3 regions of the Variovorax sp. RO1 genome follow, and region 2 is predicted to be linked to each of the others. Evidence: predicted binding sites of a transcription regulator. Region 2 holds the regulator's gene; each other region holds the start of a gene.
The links. The regulator sigma-54, encoded in region 2, starts transcription at its own class of promoters, with help from an activator protein. The targets are predictions, from matches to a motif close to TGGCANGNAANCTGCTTT.
Positions count from the first base shown of each region.

Region 1: a site for sigma-54 is predicted at 1,854-1,871, ahead of CY658_RS22905 (transglutaminase family protein). Genes of this name have one in related genera too.
Region 3: a site for sigma-54 is predicted at 1,761-1,778, ahead of CY658_RS04890 (pilin). Genes of this name have one in related genera too.

Region 1 is NZ_PKMT01000004.1:529,882-534,246, reverse strand. It holds gene CY658_RS22910 (DNA internalization-related competence protein ComEC/Rec2) at 1-1,823, opposite strand, end outside; gene CY658_RS22905 (transglutaminase family protein) at 1,945-4,365, shown strand, end outside.
Region 2 is NZ_PKMT01000001.1:51,650-56,014, forward strand. It holds gene lptA (lipopolysaccharide transport periplasmic protein LptA) at 1-588, shown strand, start outside; gene lptB (LPS export ABC transporter ATP-binding protein) at 585-1,382, shown strand; gene rpoN (RNA polymerase factor sigma-54) at 1,537-3,129, shown strand; gene CY658_RS00245 (phospholipase D family protein) at 3,140-4,365, shown strand, end outside.
Region 3 is NZ_PKMT01000001.1:1,020,664-1,025,028, reverse strand. It holds gene CY658_RS04900 (hypothetical protein) at 42-311, opposite strand; gene CY658_RS04895 (S24 family peptidase) at 390-1,148, shown strand; gene CY658_RS04890 (pilin) at 1,204-1,704, opposite strand; gene CY658_RS04885 (helix-turn-helix domain-containing protein) at 1,923-2,495, opposite strand; gene CY658_RS04880 (hypothetical protein) at 2,546-2,878, shown strand; gene CY658_RS04875 (nucleoside 2-deoxyribosyltransferase) at 2,859-3,383, opposite strand; gene CY658_RS32680 (hypothetical protein) at 3,574-3,717, shown strand; gene CY658_RS04870 (hypothetical protein) at 3,717-4,049, shown strand; gene CY658_RS04865 (hypothetical protein) at 4,046-4,365, shown strand, end outside.

The DNA.
Region 1 (4,365 bases), on a different contig from region 2:
GGCACGAGCACGCGGTGACCCGCGTCGCTGTCGAGCCCGTAGCGCGGCCCGGTGTCGTACAGCAGGCTGTGCGTGGCGGTGCGCACGAGGACCGCGTTGCCCTGCCCGATGTCGGCGGCGAGCAGGTCGAACTCGCCCACGGCGGGCCGCACCGGCTGCCACAGCAGCACCGGCAACAACAGCGGCAGGCCGAGGGTGCGCATCGACCACGGCAGGCGCATCGCCAGCAGCACGCCACCCGCCACGCCGCCCGCAGCCAGCCACGGCGGCGGTGCGGCCATCGACAGCGTGGCGAACGGCAAGCCCGCGAACGCTTGCAGCAACAGGGCGAACAGCTTCACGGCGCCGGCCGCCACGTCCCACAGCGGCGGCACCGCCACGCCGAGCATCGCCAGTGGCGTGATCACCAGCGTCACCCACGGGATCGCGATCGCATTGGCCACGAGCCCGACCGCGGACACCTGCTGGAACAGCAGAAGGCTCAGCGGCGCGAGCGCCAGCGTGATGGTCCATTGCTCGCGGAAGAAGCGGCGCAGCCGCGTGAGCGCCCCCACCCTGCCCTCGCCCGGCACGGCCGTTGCCGAGGCGAACAGCACCGCCACCGCCACGAAGCTGAGCCAGAAGCCGGCCTGCAGCAGCGCCCATGGGTCGGCGGCCACCACGACCGCTGCCGTCAGCAGCCAGACATACGGCCACGGCCAGCGCCTGCCGGTCAGGCGCAGCAGCGCCACGGCCGCGAGCATCCAGACCGTGCGCTGCGAGGGCACACCCCATCCACTGAAGAGCGCATAGAGCGCGGCCAGCAGCACACCACCCGCGAGGGCAGCTTGCTGCGCGGGCAGCCACAGCATGAGCCGGCTGCTGCGTCGCCAGAGCGCGCCCACGACATGCGCCGCGAACCATGCGAACAGCGTGATGTGCAGGCCCGAGATCGACATCAGGTGCGCCACGCCGGTGGCACGGAACACATCCCAGTCGGCGCGGTCGATGGCGCCTTGGTCGCCCGTGACCAGCGCGGCGATCACGCCGGCCTGCCGCCGGTCGTCCACGCGCGCGAAGACGTCATCGCGCACGGCCTCACGTGCCCGCTCGATCGGGTGTAGCCACGTGGTGCCCAGCAGTCGCGGCGCGAGGTCGCGTGCCCCGGCCCGCACATGGCCCTGGGCATGCACGCCCTGCTCCCACGCCCACAGCTCGCTGTCGAAGCCGTGCGGATTGAGGTTGCCGTGCGGCGCGCGCAGGCGCACGGTCAGTTGCCAGCGCTGACCGGCGTGCACCTCGCCCACGCTGCGCGCCGTGGACGCACGCCGCTCGGCGGGTTGCTCCCACACGCCGCTGTGTTCGCCGTACCAGGCGAGCGCGATGCGTGAGGGCACCTTCGGCGGCGCAGCGCCGCGCGAAGCCTCGGCCCATTGCGCGGCCTCCACATCGAAACGGAAGCGCGTTCCGATCTCGCTGTGCTGCGGCATCTGAGAGACCACGCCCGTGAGCCGCAGGTCGCGCCCTTCGAGCTGCGGACTCAGCGCCCCATCCGCATAGGCCGTCGCACGCCATCCGGCCAGACCCGCACCGGCCATCGCGCCGCAGGCCAGCGACAGCACCAGCACGATCAGCCGACGCCCGCGCCACCGCCACAGCAGCCATCCGCCGCCGAGCCCCACGAGCAGCAACGCAACGTAAACGCCGGCCTCCCACAGCTGCGGCTGGCGCAGCTGCAAGGCCGCGCCGAGCAGCGTGCCGCCGAGCGCAACGAAGGCCCCCGACCCACCCGCCACCACGCCGGACGCACGCCGCGACCGACCTCCAGACACCTCTGAAACCATGATGCAAACCCTCCCCCAATCCACGCTCGATGGCGCGTTAATTGCTTGGCAACTGGGCTAGTATGCGTCTCACCAGAGACATCTTTTCGATGCAACCTCGCTGCACTGCACGCCCCTACGCATGTCCATTCACGCCGCACTCCACCACGTCACCCACTACACATACGACCGCCTGGTGCAGTTGGGCCCGCAAGTCGTGCGACTGCGCCCCGCGCCCCATTGCCGCAGCAATGTGATCTCGTATTCGCTGCGGGTCGAACCGGCTGAGCACTTCGTCAACTGGATGCAAGACCCGTTCGCCAACTACCAGGCGCGGCTCGTGTTTCCCGAGAAAACGCGCGAGTTCAAGGTCACGGTCGACCTCGTGGTCGAGATGGCGGTCTACAACCCCTTCGACTTCTTTCTCGAGCCGCAGGCCGAGAACTTCCCGTTCAAGTACACGGCCTCGCAAGCCGAAGAGCTGGCGCCCTACCTCGTGGCCGACCCGGTCACGCCGCTGCTGGAGGCCTACCTCGACAAGGTCGATCGCAAGGAGCAGCGCACCATCGACTTCCTGGTTGGCATCAACCAGCAGGTGCAGCAGGACGTCAACTACCTCATCCGCATGGAGCCCGGCGTGCAGACGCCGGAAGAAACGCTCACCAACGGCAGCGGCTCGTGCCGCGACTCGGGCTGGCTGCTGGTGCAGCTGCTGCGCCACATGGGCCTGGCCGCGCGTTTCGTCTCGGGCTACCTGATCCAGCTCACGCCCGACGTGAAGGCGCTCGACGGCCCGAGCGGCACCACGGTCGACTTCACCGACCTGCACGCCTGGTGCGAGGTGTTCCTGCCGGGCGCCGGCTGGATCGGCCTCGACGCCACCTCGGGCCTCATGGCCGGTGAAGGCCACATTCCGCTGGCCTGCACGCCCTCGCCGTCGAGCGCCGCGCCCATCGAGGGCGGCGTCGACGAATCCGAGGTCGAGTTCAGCCACGAGATGAAGGTCACGCGCATCTACGAATCGCCACGCGTCACCAAGCCCTACACCGAAGAACAATGGGCCGAGGTGCTCGCGCTCGGCGACGCCGTCGATGCGCGCCTCGTGGCTGGCGACGTGCGCCTCACGATGGGCGGTGAGCCCACCTACGTGGCCACCAGCGACCGCGACGCGCCCGAATGGAACACCGACGCGCTCGGCCCCACCAAGCGCGGCTACGCCACCGAGCTCGTGCACAAGCTGCGCGCAGAGTACGGCCAGGGCGGCTTCCTGCATTTCGGCCAGGGCAAGTGGTACCCGGGCGAGCAGCTGCCGCGCTGGGCGCTGTCGATCTTCTGGCGCGCCGACGGCCAGACGCTGTGGCACGACCCCGAGCTGTTCGCCGACGAGCGCGTGCCCACGCACTACACAAGCGAAGACGCGCGCCGCTTCACCACCGTGCTGGCGCACAAGCTGGGCCTCACCGAGCGCTACATGCAGCCCGGCTACGAAGACACCTACTACTACCTCTGGCGTGAGCGTCGCCTGCCGGTGAACGTCGACCCCTTCGACTCCAAGCTCGACGACGAACTTGAACGCGTGCGCCTGCGCCGCGTCTTCACGCAGAAGCTCGACGCCGTCATCGGCTACATGCTGCCCATCGAACCCGGCAACGCGAACATCGACACGCCCGCGCTCGCCGGCCCCGGCTGGAAGACCGGCCCCTGGTTCCTGCGCGACGACCGCCTGTTCCTGATCCCGGGCGACTCGCCCATGGGCTACCGCCTGCCGCTCGACTCGCAGCCGTGGGCCAGCAAGGGCGACTACCCCTACCTCATCGAGCGCGACCCGACCGCGCCGCGCGGCGCCTTGCCGAGCGCGTCCGACTACCGCGCGCGCTACGCCACCGCCACGACGGCGGCCGGTGCCGAACTGGGCGACGTGCCCTACACCTTCGGCACGCCGCCCGTGGTGGCCGCGTCGCTGCGCATGCAGAGCCCCGGCGATGCGGCGAAGGGCGATGCGGCAGCAGTAGCAGCCGCTGATGCCGCCAGTGCCTCCGCCACACCCGCCACGCGCCAGCCACTGCGCGGCGAATCCGCCCACTGGGTCACGCGCACCGCGCTGTGCGTCGAGGTGCGCGACCCGCGCCGTGCCAACGGCCCCGCGGCCGAGAAGAAAGGCAGCGCCTCGGGCGTGCTCTACGTCTTCATGCCGCCGCTCGCGCGCCTGGAGGACTACCTCGACCTCGTCGCCGCCATCGAAGCCACCGCGAAACAGCTCGGCGTGCGCATCGTGATGGAGGGCTATCCGCCGCCGCGCGACCCGCGCCTGAAGATGCTGGCCGTGACGCCCGACCCGGGCGTGATCGAAGTCAACATCCACCCGGCCCACAACTGGAAGGAACTCGTCGACCACACCGAGTTTCTCTACAACGCCGCGTTCGAAACCCGCCTGTCGGCCGAGAAGTTCATGACCGATGGCCGCCATACCGGCACCGGCGGTGGCAACCACTTCGTGATGGGCGGCGCCACGCCCGCCGACAGCCCCTTCCTGCGCCGGCCCGAGCTGCTGGCCAGCCTGCTG
Region 2 (4,365 bases):
GAGTCCGACTCGATGCGCTACGACGACCTGAAACAGACCAGCGTGTTCACCGGCAATGTGCTGGTCACGAAGGGCACGATCATCATCCGCGGTGCGCGGCTGGACGTGCGCCAGGACGCCGAGGGCTACCAGTACGGCGTGGTCACGGCGGCGCCCGGCAAGCTGGCCTATTACAAGCAGAAGCGCAACGCCGGCGACGAGTGGATCGAGGGCGAGTCGGAAGTCATCGAGTACGACAGCCGCGCCGACAACGTCAAGTTCATCCGCCGCGCCGTCATGCGCCGGCTGGTGGGCGCCACGGCCAACGACGAGAGCAGCGGCGCGCTGATCGTCTACGACCAGAGCAACGACACCTACACCGTCAACGGCTCCCTCGTGCCGCCGAACGCCGGCGTCTCGGGGGGCAGCGGTGGCCGCGTGAAGGCCATTCTCACGCCGAAGGCCGCCGCGGCCCCGGCGGCGGGCGGCTCCGCACCGGCAGCCGGCGGCAAGAAGCCCGCCGCTCCGGCACCCACCCCCGCGCCCGGCGCCGGGCTGCGCCCGAGCACCACGCTGGGCGGCAGCACCGAAGGGGAAGGGCGCAAGTGATCGAAACCGCAGGAACCCAGACGACCGCCGACGGCGTCCCCGGCAGCCGCCTCGTGGCGCGCGGCCTCAAGAAGAGCTACGGCAGCCGCACGGTCGTCAAAGACGTCTCGCTCGATGTGCAGAAGGGCGAAGTCGTCGGACTGCTCGGCCCCAACGGCGCGGGCAAGACCACCTCGTTCTACATGATCGTGGGGCTGGTGCGTGCCGATGCCGGCGAGATCACCATCGACGGCGAGCCCATCGCCCACATGCCCATTCACCGCCGCGCGCGCATGGGCCTGAGCTACCTGCCGCAGGAAGCGTCGATCTTCCGCAAGCTCACGGTCGAGGAAAACGTGCGTGCCGTGCTCGAGCTGCAGCGCGAGCCCGACGCCAACGGCCGCATGGTGCCGTTGTCGAAGCAGGCCACCGAAGAGCGACTGGCCGACCTGCTGTCCGACCTGCGCGTCGACCACCTGCGCGATTCGCCCGCGCTCGCACTGTCGGGCGGCGAGCGCCGCCGCGTCGAAATCGCGCGTGCGCTGGCCACGCAGCCGCGCTTCATCCTGCTGGACGAGCCCTTTGCCGGCATCGACCCGATCGCGGTGATCGAGATCCAGCGGATCATCAGTTTCCTGAAAGAGCGCGGCATCGGCGTGCTCATCACCGACCACAACGTGCGTGAAACGCTGGGCATCTGCGATCACGCGTTCATCATCAGCGACGGGCACGTGCTGGCACAAGGCACACCCTCGGAGATCGTCGACAACGCCGAGGTACGCAGGGTGTACCTGGGCGAGCACTTCCGGATGTGACCGTGCGGCGAGGGTCAAGGATCAACGTGGCCACCGTCCGCGCGGAACTTCCTCGCGGGGGGCGCCGCGCACGGCCGCCCGAAGCGGTCGGCCCGCCCCCGGTAGGGGGTTGGCGTAGCGCGAAGCGCGCAGCCTGGGGGGGAGCCATCTTTTCATGAAGCAAGGGCTGTCCCTTCGCGTCTCGCAGCATCTGGCGCTCACGCCGCAGCTGCAGCAGTCCATTCGCCTGCTCCAACTCTCCACGCTCGAACTGAGCCAGGAGGTGGAGCAGATGCTGGACGAGAACCCGTTCCTCGAACGCACCGCGGAAGAAGCGGCGCGCGAAGAGTTCGGGCTCGATGCTGTCGACACGCCCGTGCCACGCGACGATGGCGGTGACACCGGCGAGGGCGATTTCGCGCCGTCCGCCCCCAGTGCCTCCACCGCTTCCAGCGAAGCGACCACGTCCACACCGGAATCCGACGGCCCTGCCGCCGAGATCACCGAGCGCGAGCCCGACTGGGAAGGCGACGGTACCGTCGAGATGGCGCCCGACGACAGCGAGTGGGGCAGCGATGCGCCCGCGCGCCAGAACAACCTCGGCGACGACGAGCGTGCCGACGCCACCGAACTCGCGCGCAGCCAGGAGTCGCTGCAATCGTTCCTGCACCGCCAGGCGCTGACCCTGCGGCTCAACGAAAACGACTGCGCCGCGCTGCGCTTTCTGATCGAATCGCTCAACGACGACGGCTACCTCGAAGACTCGCTGCCCGCGCTGGCCTCGGGCCTGGCAGGCGACGACAACGACCAGTTCGACGACCTCGTGCACCACTTCCAGGTGGCGCTCGGCCTGCTGCAGAGCCTGGAGCCCGTCGGTGTCGGCGCGCGCGACCTCGGCGAATGCCTGAGCATCCAGCTGAAGGCGCTCGCGAACGAAGACGAGACCGAGGCCGAAGCGCTCGTGCGCAAGACCGCCATCGCGATCTGCAAGCAGCCGATGGAGCTGCTCGCGCGGCGCGACTTCAAGCGCCTGGCCACGCTCACGCGCACGAACGAAGAGCTGGTGCGCTCGGCGCTGCAGATCATTGCGCGCCTGGAGCCCAAGCCGGGCCGCCGTTTTGTCGACGTCGAACGCAACATCGTCGTGCCCGACGTGATCGTCACCAAGACGGGCCGCGGCACCAACATCAAGTTCCGCGTCATGCTGAACCCCGAGGTCATGCCGCGCCTGCGCGTGCACGACATCTACGCCGGCGCGCTCAAGGCGCACAAGGGCGAGGGCAGCCAGGCGCTGTCGCAGCGGCTGCAGGAGGCGCGCTGGTTCATCAAGAACATCCAGCAGCGCTTCGACACCATCCTGCGCGTGAGCAACGCCATCGTCGAACGGCAGAAGAGCTACTTCGTGCACGGCGAACTCGCGATGCGCCCGCTGGTGCTGCGCGAGATTGCAGACGAGCTGGGCCTGCACGAATCGACCATCTCGCGCGTGACCACCGCCAAGTACATGTCGACGCCCTTCGGCACCGTCGAGCTCAAGTACTTCTTCGGTTCGGCGCTAGGCACCGAGACCGGCGGCAACGCGTCGAGCACTGCGGTGCGCGCGCTCATCAAGCAGTTCGTGAGTTCCGAGAGCATCAAGAAGCCGCTGTCCGACAGCCAGATTTCCGAGATGCTGAAGGAGCAGGGCATCGAGTGCGCGCGCCGCACCGTGGCCAAGTACCGCGAAGCCCTGCGCATCGCGCCGGCCAACCTGCGCAAGGCCCTGTAGAAAGCTCACGATGACCCATCGCCTGCTGTCGCGCTGTGGGCATTGGGTTGTCGTCATCGCAACTGCGTTGCTGTTCACCGGCTGCGCCACGCTGCCCGACGAAGCACCGCGCGCACCCACCAAGGCCATCGCCGTCTCGGCCGACACTGCGCTCGGCAAGATCGCGCTGGCCTCGCAGCCCGACCCCGACCTCAGCGGCTTTCGCCTGATGCCCGGCGGCGACTTCGCCTTCGACACGCGCCTGCAGCTCGCGCGCCGCGCGCAGCGCACGCTCGACGTGCAGTACTACCAGATCGAGAACGACGAGACCGGCCGCTACCTGCTGCGCACCCTGCGGGATGCGGCCCAGCGCGGCGTGCGCGTGCGCCTGTTGATGGACGACCTGTACACGTCCGGCGAAGACGAACTCCTGCTGGGGCTGGCCGCCACGCCGAACGTGGAGCTGCGCCTGTTCAATCCGTTTCCGGCCGGGCGCGGCAGCCTGCTCAGGCGCTTCACCGCGTCGCTGTTCGACTTCAGCCGCGTCAACCGCCGCATGCACAACAAGCTCTTCATCGCCGACGGCGCGATGGCGGTGGCGGGCGGGCGCAACATCGGCAACCAGTACTTCCGGCGCACCTCGGGCCAGAACTTCATCGATCTCGACACCTTCGTCACGGGTGCATTGATCCCGCGCCTGGGCGTGCTGTTCGACCAGTACTGGAACAGCCCGCACGTGCGCCCGATCGGCTCGGTCGTGCGCACCGACCTGCCGCGCGAAGAGCTGCAGCGCCGCTTCGATGCCGCCACCGGCCCCGACACCACGCCGCCGCCGCCCAAGCCCGCGCCCAACGACCTGCTGGGCTACAGCCCCGTGGCCGACGACCTCGACGCCGGCAAGCTCGGCCTGATCTGGACCACCGCCGAGGCGTACGCCGATTCGCCCGACCGCGTGATCGGCAAGACCGCGTCGTACGGCGGCGTGCCGCTGCTCGACGTCGACAGCGTGCGCTACAACGTGGTCGAGCAGATGCGCCGCGCGCGCAGCGAGGTGACGCTGGTCTCGCCCTACCTGATCCCGGGCGTGTCGGGGCTGGAGGTGATGCGCGAGATCCGCGGGCGCAATGTGAAGATCAGCGTGGTCACCAACTCGCTCGCCGCCACCGACGAGCCGCTGGTCCACACGGCCTACCGCCGCTACCGCGCCGACATGCTCGCGCTGGGCGCCGAGCTGCACGAGCTGAGTTCCGCGCGCAC
Region 3 (4,365 bases), 970 kb from region 2:
ACGAACGGAATCTGGAGCCAGATGGGCATGGAGGCCATGGCTTAGGCGCCCTCGCCGATGGGGGCCTTGGGCTCGGCAGATGCCTTGGCGCGGATCTTTCGAGCGAGCGCCCAGTTCACTTTGCTGTTCAGCTTCTCGATGGGGATGCCCGTCGCTGCGGAGACGTACGGCGCCTGATCTGCTGAAACGATTCCAGCCTTCAGCCAGTACTCAACGTGTTGTCTCAGAACCCCGTTCCCCACAGCCTCCGCCAATTTGGCGGGACTGCCTTTCATCGTGACCGCGAGCTCGATACCGGTCGGCTGCTGCATAAAACACCTCAAGAGCAAAGTAGTTTGCAGTTTATCTCGCAAACTTCTTTGCAGTCAAGAGGATGCAAAATCCTTTGCATGAAAACGCTCGCTCAGCAGGTCATCGAATACCTCTCTTGGAAAAGCGATGAGGCGAGCGAACCGTTTACGGTCGCCGACCTGGCCGCCGCCGTCTCCACAGTTCAAAGCGGCGCGGGCATCGAAGCGGACAGCCTCTGCAAGCGGCAGGACATTGAGAATCTTCTGAAGAAGGACATTCGGACGCCCAGGTACATCGCCGCGCTGGCGGCGGCCATGGGAACGAATGTCGAGACGCTCAAGGCCGGGGCGTTCGTGCCTGGAGCCGCGCCATCCACGTTCGTCGTGACGACGGAGCCTGCGGACGATCCGAAGGACTACCTGATCGCTCAGTACGACGCCGCCGGCGCGATGGGGAACGGCGGCCTGGTGCTCGAGGAGCAACCCCCCGGTCTGATCAAGAGTTGGCGTGTGGACCCGGAATGGCTCCGGCTCAACGTGCAGCACCACACGGGGCGCGCGAACCTGTGCATCGTGACGGGCTTCGGCCCCTCAATGAAGCCGAAGTACAACCCCGGCGACCCGCTGTTGCTCGACAGGGGCGTCACGGACGTGGAAAGCGGCGGCGATGGCGTCTACTTCTTCCGCGTCGGCAACCACGGCTTCATCAAGCAGCTGCAGCGCATCCCCACGGAGAACGGCCTGGTGCTGCGCGCCAAGTCCTTCAACCCAGACTACGACGCCTTCGAGATCACCCAGAAGATGGACTTCGCCGTGTTCGGCAAGGTGCTGACGGTCTGGCGCAGCGAGCAGGTCTGAGCAGCAGACGTGAAAAAGCCGCCCGAAGGCGGCTTCGTGAGCCCCGGTTACGGGGTTAGAGCTTTGGGCGGAACTTCGCGGCCAGAGTGGTCGTCGCGCCGGTTTCGACGGACCAGACAGCGCTGCCCGCACCGAAAGAACCATTCAGAACCAGAACCTTGCCAGCCAGATCTGGCGGAATGTTGGCTGCTGCAGCCTTGTAGGTAATGGTGATCGTGCCAGTTTGCGGGTTTGCGCCTGCAACGCTGGTGCCTGCTGCGGCCACGCTTGCGACGACATTGCCGTTGATCGCGGTTGCGACAGGCAATCCGAGGACGTCGTCGGCAGCGGCCGCGTTCGTGACGGCCGAAATGTCGCCGCGGGCAGCAGCTTCAGACAGCGCGGTCTTGGCGGCGGTGGCGAGGCCCATGCCTTCTGATGCCTTGGCGCGGACGGTGTAGTCCTGATACGCCGGCAGAGCGACGGCCGCCAGGATGCCGATGATCGCGACCACGATCATCAATTCGATGAGGGTAAAGCCGGCTTGAGCGCGGCGAGCGAGAGTGCGATGGTTCATGAAAGTCCTCGGTTGGGTTGATTCACCAGGAGATTCCCTCCTGGAGCGCTTACCTATCCGCAGGAGGTGTGCCAAGCGCGCGGCATGAGGAATTGAGAACTTAGGAATTGCTTTTGTGGGTGAAAACCCCAAAAACCGATGCAACTCCGCCAATCAAATGAGACAAATTGTGTTTTGCGTGAACAAATTTGTCAGAAACGCGCAGCCGTTGTGACGCATCACGTCAGCACCTGGTCGCCGATCTCGAAGAGCAGATAGGCCCGCATTCCAGCTTCCAGCATCGTTCGCCCCCAAGCTGCCCTTGAGCTCTCCGCGCAACGGGCAATCCAGCCCGGCTGCTGCTTCACTTCACCATCGAAAGTCGCCCCTGATGCCGCGGGGCACAAGTGCATGCCCATGCTCTCCATGATCGGATTGGCATGGGAAGGGTCGGTGCTGTATGCGGGGACTGGCATCTGCCCTTCGCCTGGCACATACACAACCGGGCCGTCTTCCAGCATCTCGGCTGGCATGCCTCGCGTGCGAGCCACCCAGTAGTCGAGTTGCCGCCCAGACAAATCGGCGACTCTCGGTAGTTCGCCGGTAGATTCGGGTGGAAGAAGGTCGCCGACCAACTGATCGATGCTCACTCGAAAGAAGCGCGCGAGCTGCAGCAACTCGGACGCCCCTGGCTCGCCCTGCCCTGCCTCCCATCGCATCAAGGTGCGCGATGAAATGCCGATGGCTTCGCCGAGCTCGATCTGAGAAAGCAGTCGGTCAGTGCGCAGTTTTTTTAAGTTCGGTAGGGCCATCCGAGAAGGATAACGCTCGAGGTTCGCGATCGAACTGCTAGCCTTCGAACATGAGAATCAGAGTCGCCTCTTCTGCGCTTGCGGTCGTGCTGTTCTGTGCGCTCAACGCAGGGTGCGATCAGCTCAACCACGAAGAGCCAGATTTCGGCGCGTCCGTTGTGGCTCGATACATCCAGGCAGCCCGAGTGAAATGTGATGCTGCGGAGGCGCCCGAACTATGGGAATGCGCAGAGCTCGGTCGCGAGAAGAAGGAGGCTTGGCTGGCGGCTCGCTCAGCACTGGATTCCTACGAAGTGTTCAAGAGTGGCTGCTATCCCGCAGCAGGCATGACCAAGTGCGAGGCCATGATCGAGAAGGCTCTGATCAAGCCGACTCGCCAGTGACGCGCGGCCGCGTGCCCAGCCTGGTTGATAGCGCGATGAGTGCTTCCTCGGCAGAGTCCTCGAAATCCACAGAGCAGGCCAGCATGAGATTGAGCCTGAGGCCGAAGTCCTCGATGGCCATCCCGCCCATGTCGCGCAGCACGCCCGCCACATCGGGCTCAGTTGGCAACTGTCGCCGGACCTTGCGCAGGTAGTCGCCCTTCCCCACTCCGTACGCCACCACGGGCAAGCCCAGCATCACGGCTGCGCCGACCTCGAAGACCGTCCCAGAGTCCGGCTCAGTGCCTCGGAACGGCCTGAGGTTAGCCACGACGCCGTCGGCACGCCGCAGCAGCGCCAGGTTCGTGTCGTAGATGGCTTGCGCTGTCTGTGCGCCGGCAGCCGTGCCATCGATCGGCACCAGCGCTTCGAGGCCGAACGCCTCGGCAACGCGCGCGAGCCTCTGGAGGTGCTCGACTGCATCGGGGCGAAACACATCAGGGCCGGCAAGGTAGACGCTTGGCATGGCGGCGAGTATGCCGACAAGGCCTGCGCGATCTAGCGGCACTTTTGCACACTTCGCGGTTACTGACCGCGCGGTCATAAATCAGCGGCCGTGCGAGCAAACTATTTTGCATTAACCCCTTGCCTTGCCGGCAAACTTGTTTGCATAATTCACCCAACGCAGCACCCCGCTGCCTCTTGGAGTGAAGAACATGGACTCTCTGCTGCACATTGACTTGCAGCTCTTCCAGGAAGAGTGCGAAGTCACGATCACCGAGCATCCGGACCGCGAGGCTGCGAAGGCCTTCGTTGCGGAATGCCTGGCTGGCGACGAACTGTCGCTCGAGGTGTTGTGATGCTCGCGCCGAACTTCTCCGACGTGGCCGTGCGCCCGTTCCCAAAGGTTCGTTTGTCCGTCGTCGGCGGTGCCGCTGCCAAGCAGAACCTGCTGAACGACTTCGAGCACGACGAGCAGATGCGTGTCTATCGCACCAAGCTGGCGACCACCACGCGCACCGAGTGGGGCTATCGGATGGCCGACCGTTCCGAGGATCACATCCACGGAGCACGGCACTTCGCGACGCTGCAGCAGATGCAGATCGAGCTGGACCCCGATGGTGCGATCTGGCGCGAGTACATGCCCGATGGCTTCGACGTTCCGCAGCCGCGCGTCGGAGGTGCAGCGTGAGCGCGCGTCGATTCGCCGAGGCTGAAGTCGCAGCCCGCTTCCCACAGGACGTGGCCCAGCACGAGATGACCATCCTGCGCGATGACGGCGTGGATCGGCACCTCCGATTCAAGCGCCCCGGTAGCAGCATCTACTGGTTCGACGTGATCACCTGGGGTGGCCGGCTGTACATCGGCGGCGACTGCGGCACGTACGTGTTCGCTCGCATCGAAGACATGTTCGAGTTCTTCCGTGGTCACGAGATCAACCCGCAGTACTGGGCCGAGAAGGTTCAGGCCGCCGACAAGAACTCGGGCATTGAGGCCTTCTCCGATGA